Regions from separate parts of the Streptomyces sp. NPDC031426 genome, predicted to be linked through region 2. Evidence: riboswitches for the same ligand, from Rfam matches in the RefSeq annotation. Region 2 holds a riboswitch; the other holds the start of a gene.
What was found. Region 2 has a riboswitch for glycine ahead of gcvT (glycine cleavage system aminomethyltransferase GcvT). Riboswitches for the same ligand answer to the same signal wherever they lie in the genome.
Positions count from the first base shown of each region.

Region 1: it holds a riboswitch for glycine, as region 2 does, so the genes downstream of both, gcvP (aminomethyl-transferring glycine dehydrogenase) here and gcvT (glycine cleavage system aminomethyltransferase GcvT) in region 2, are expected to answer to the same signal.

Region 1 covers NZ_JBVIJE010000024.1:102,107-104,489, forward strand. Annotated here, with positions in the region: gene gcvP (aminomethyl-transferring glycine dehydrogenase) at 1-1,148, opposite strand, end outside; glycine riboswitch at 1,317-1,411, opposite strand; gene ACZ5NH_RS34835 (PRC-barrel domain-containing protein) at 1,531-1,902, shown strand; gene ACZ5NH_RS34840 (DNA polymerase IV) at 1,824-2,383, opposite strand, start outside.
Region 2 covers NZ_JBVIJE010000010.1:311,755-314,137, reverse strand. Annotated here, with positions in the region: gene gcvH (glycine cleavage system protein GcvH) at 1-194, opposite strand, end outside; gene gcvT (glycine cleavage system aminomethyltransferase GcvT) at 304-1,422, opposite strand; glycine riboswitch at 1,464-1,576, opposite strand; glycine riboswitch at 1,577-1,673, opposite strand; gene ACZ5NH_RS23095 (AAA family ATPase) at 1,835-2,383, shown strand, end outside.

The DNA.
Region 1 (2,383 bases), on a different contig from region 2:
GCCTTCAGTCCCTCGGCGAGGATCGTGGCGTACCGGTGGGTGCGCCGGGCGATGGTCTGCAGGCCCTCCGGACCGTGGTAGACGGCGTACATGCCGGCCATCACGGCGAGCAGCACCTGCGCGGTGCAGATGTTGCTGGTGGCCTTCTCACGGCGGATGTGCTGCTCACGGGTCTGCAGCGCGAGCCGGTACGCCTTGTTCCCGTCGGCGTCGACGGAGACACCGACCAGCCGGCCGGGCAGGCTGCGCGCGAACTTCTCGTGCACGGCCATGTAGCCGGCGTGCGGACCGCCGAAGCCCATCGGCACACCGAAGCGCTGGGTGGTGCCGACGGCGATGTCCGCGCCGAGCTCGCCCGGGGAGGTCAGCAGGGTCAGCGCGAGCAGGTCGGCTGCGACGGTGACGAGCGCGCCCAGCTCGTGGGCCTGGTCGATGACCGGCTTGATGTCGCGTACGGCACCGGAGGCGCCCGGGTACTGGATCAGGACGCCGTTGATCTCGCGCTCGGCGATGTCGGCCGGGATGCCGTCGCCGAGGTCGGCGACGACGACCTCGACACCGGTCGGCTCGGCGCGGGTCTGGATGACGGCGATGGTCTGCGGCAGCGCGTCCGCGTCGACCAGGAACAGACCCTTCTTGTTCCTGCCCATGCGCCGGGACAGCGCCATGGCCTCGGCGGCGGCGGTGCCCTCGTCCAGCAGGGAGGCGCCCGAGGTGGGCAGCCCGGTGAGGTCGGCGACCATCGTCTGGAAGTTCAGCAGGGCCTCGAGGCGGCCCTGGGAGATCTCCGGCTGGTACGGCGTGTAGGCCGTGTACCAGGCCGGGTTCTCCATGACGTTGCGCAGGATGACGGGCGGGGTGAACGTCCCGTAGTAGCCCAGCCCGATCATGGAGTCGAGGACCTGGTTGCGGTCGGCCAGCGAGCGCAGCTCGGCGAGGACCTCGGCCTCGGTGCGGGCGCCCGGCAGGTCGAGGGCGTCGGCGTTCTTGATCACATCCGGGACCGCCGCGGCGGTGAGCTCGTCCAGCGAGCCGTAGCCGACCTGCGCGAGCATCTTGGCCCGCGCCTCCTGGTCGGGCCCGATGTGGCGCTGCTCGAACGGGATGCCCGCTTCGAGCTCCGGGAGCGGAATGCGATGGGCGGTCATTGCGGAGGCCTCCTGGTCTGACGCGACCTTCGAAGGGCACCACGGTGCGGGTGCCCCGACGGCCTCCCCCTCTGTCATCTCAACCTGAGAGCTTCACCGGGTATGTCCCGGCTTTCACCGTCGGTGAGAGCGGGAGCCGTCGACGCCCGCCCTGCTTTCCAGAGTGACCTCGTCCGTGCGGTACGTGAGCCTGAGAGATTCCGGGGAGGATTTGCTCCTTCGGCGCCTCCGAGGTGGTCGGAGGACTCTCCCGCACGGGGTCAGCAGCCGCTGTCAGCCTACCAGCGAGGTCAACGACGGGGTCCTCGAGTGGCCGCCTCCCTGAATGTGCTCTTTCGTAGTGCTTACGGATGAGTTGCGACCACGTGGAGGGAGAGGGACCGTGCAGACCGACATCGATCCGCGCAACCTGATCGGCCGCAAGGCGTTCGACCGCAATGGCACCAAGATCGGGACCATCGACGAGGTGTACCTCGACGACGCGACCGGAGTGCCCGAGTGGGCGGCGATACGCACCGGCCTGTTCTCCCGAGACGCCTTCGTCCCCCTGGAACCGAGCGAACTGATCGAAGGCTCCCTGCACGTCCCCTTCGACCGCGCCCTGATCAAGGACGCCCCCGACTTCGGCGTGGGCCGCCATCTCTCCCCCGAGCAGGAGCTGCAGCTCTACCACCACTACGGCCTGGACGTGGCATCACCTCCCTCGGCCCCGGACCACGACTTCGGCAAGCTGGCCGGGTCGGAGGAGACCTGATCGGAGGCCTCCGCGACCAACGGCAGCGGATCGGCAGGCTCCAGCGCAGGATCATCGACAAGGAACGTCCGCACCCTCCCCGGAAGGGACTGCGGCGTCTCGAACCGCACGGTGACCCGCCCCAGCCCACTCCCCTGCACCCACCCGTGCCCGTGCTCGGCGTGCCTTACGTCCTGTCCCGCCCGCCAGTGCCGTTCGACAGGCTCCGGCCGCTCCACGACGACCTCGGCCCCGGTCTCCTCCGGCATCTGCGCCGCCGGCGCGGGCATCGCCTGCGCGAACAGGTCCTCCTGGGTGTAGTCGGCGAGCCCGGAGACACCCACGCCCAGCAGCCGTACCCCACCCGTGGTGTCCACGGAGTCCAGGAGCCGCGCGGCCGCCTCCCGCACGACCGCGGGATCGTCCGTGGGCCCTCTGAGCGTCTCGGAGCGGGTCAGGGTCGAGAAGTCGTACCTGCGCACCTTCAGCACGATCGTCCGCC
Region 2 (2,383 bases):
GACTTGGTCGACTCCAGCTCGCCGCAGGTCTCGCCCGCGGTCACGGTGGAGCCGACCTCGGGGAGCTGGGCGTAGACCACATCGCCGAGCGCGTTGGCCGCGAACTCGGTGATGCCGACCGTCGACACGCCGTCCTCGGCGGGCGACAGCCACTCGTGCTCCTTGCTGTAGCGCAGCTGCTGGGGGTTGCTCATGGCCTGAATTCTCCTGTACGCACGGGAGTGCTGATGAAGGGGGGACTGCTGAGACCGCTGGTGAGCAGCGGAAACGTGCGCTGGGTCACACAGTGACCGCGCCCAGTGTCTACTTCTGGCGCTTGTAGAAGGGCAGCGCCACGACCTCGTACGGCTCGTGACTGCCCCGGATGTCCACGCCGACGCCCTCGGTGCCCGGCGCCGCGTGCGCCGCGTCGACGTAGGCCATGGCGATCGGCTTGCCCAGGGTGGGGGAGGGGGCGCCGGAGGTGACCTCGCCGATCACCTCGCCGCCGGCGACGACGGCGTACCCGGCGCGCGGCACCCGGCGGCCCTCGGCGATCAGCCCGACGAGGACGCGCGGCGGGTTGGCCTCGGCCCTGGCGGCGGCCTCGGTGAGCGCCTCGCGCCCCACGAAGTCGCCCTCCTTCTCGAACTTCACCACCCGCCCCAGCCCGGCGTCGAAGGGGGTGAGCGAGGTGGTCAGCTCGTGCCCGTACAGCGGCATGCCCGCCTCCAGGCGCAGGGTGTCCCGGCAGGACAGGCCGCACGGGACCAGGCCGACGCCCTCGCCGGCCTTGGTCAGCGCCTGCCACAGCTCGACCGCGTGCTCGGGCTTCACGAACAGCTCGAAGCCGTCCTCGCCGGTGTACCCGGTGCGGGCGATCAGTGCCGGGACGCCGGCGACCGTGCCGGGCAGGCCGGCGTAGTACTTGAGGCCGTCGAGGTCGGCGTCGGTGAGGGACTTCAGGATGCCGGGGGACTCCGGGCCCTGGACGGCGATCAGAGCGTAGGCGTCCCGGTCGTCGCGGACATCGGCGTCGAAGCCGGCGGCGCGCTCGGTCAGCGCGTCCAGCACCACCTGGGCGTTGGAGGCGTTGGCGACGACCATGTACTCGGTCTCGGCGAGCCGGTAGACGATCAGGTCGTCCAGGATGCCGCCGTCGGCCTGGCAGATCATGGTGTAGCGGGCGCGGCCCACGCCGACGGAGGCGATGTTGCCGACCAGCGCGAAGTTCAGGAAGGCGGCCGCCCCGTCGCCGGTGACGGTGATCTCGCCCATGTGGGAGAGGTCGAAGAGACCCGCCTTCGTCCGCACGGCGATGTGCTCGTCGCGCTCGGAGCCGTAGCGCAGCGGCATGTCCCAGCCGGCGAAGTCGGTCATCGTCGCACCGAGCGAGCGATGCAGGGCATCGAGCGCGGTGTGACGGAGTTCGGTACTGCTCATCGGTCGGTCGTCTCCCAGGAAGCAGGACGGGCGAGGAACGTTCCTCCCCATCTGTCATCGGAACCTGAGAGGTTCGCCACGACCGCCACGGGGACGATCACGGCTTGCACCTTGGGTGGAGCCACTGACGCAGCGGCCCGCTTTTCAGATGTGCCTCGCCCGCGCGGTAACGGGGCCTGAGAGATTCAAGGGAGGGACTTGCTCCTTCGGCGCCCCAGCGAAGCTGCTGGGAACTCTCCCGCGCGGATTCAAGCGGCCGGTATGCAGTTGGCGGCCACATCATCGCATGGCGAGCGGGCTTTTGTAACCGACCTGTGGCAGGACGCGGACCCCGCCGACGACATCGTCCATTACCTTCTCTTTGCACAGTCGGGGAATGAAGATTACCGGCCGACAGGGGAGGACGATCACGGTGAACAGGACCCCGGTGTACGCCACCGCCACCGCCACCGCCACCACCGGCATCGCGGTGCCGAGGCAGCGTCCCGCCCCGGCCCCGGTCGTCCGGGACCTGCGGGACCGGGCCGGCCGCGGCCCGCACGCCCTGGCCTTCGGCCCCCGCGACCTCGCCGTGATCACCGGCCTGCCCGGCAGCGGCAAGTCGACCCTGATGCGGCGCGCGGTCACCGGCCCCCGCATCGACTCCCAGGACACCCGCGACCGCTGGGCGGCCCGCCTGCCGGCCTTCCTCCCCTACACCCTCTACCGCCCCCTGGTCCGCCTCGCCCACTACGCCGGCCTGCGCCACGCCCTGCGCACCGGCGAGGGCGTCGTCGTGCACGACTGCGGCACCCAGTCCTGGGTGCGCGCCTGGCTCGCCCGGGAGGCCCGCCGCCGCGGCGGCACCCTCCATCTGCTCCTGCTCGACGTCACCCCCGAGACCGCGCGCGAGGGCCAGCGCGAGCGCGGCCGGGGCGTCTCCGGGTACGCCTTCCGCCGCCACCGCCGCACCACCGCCCGG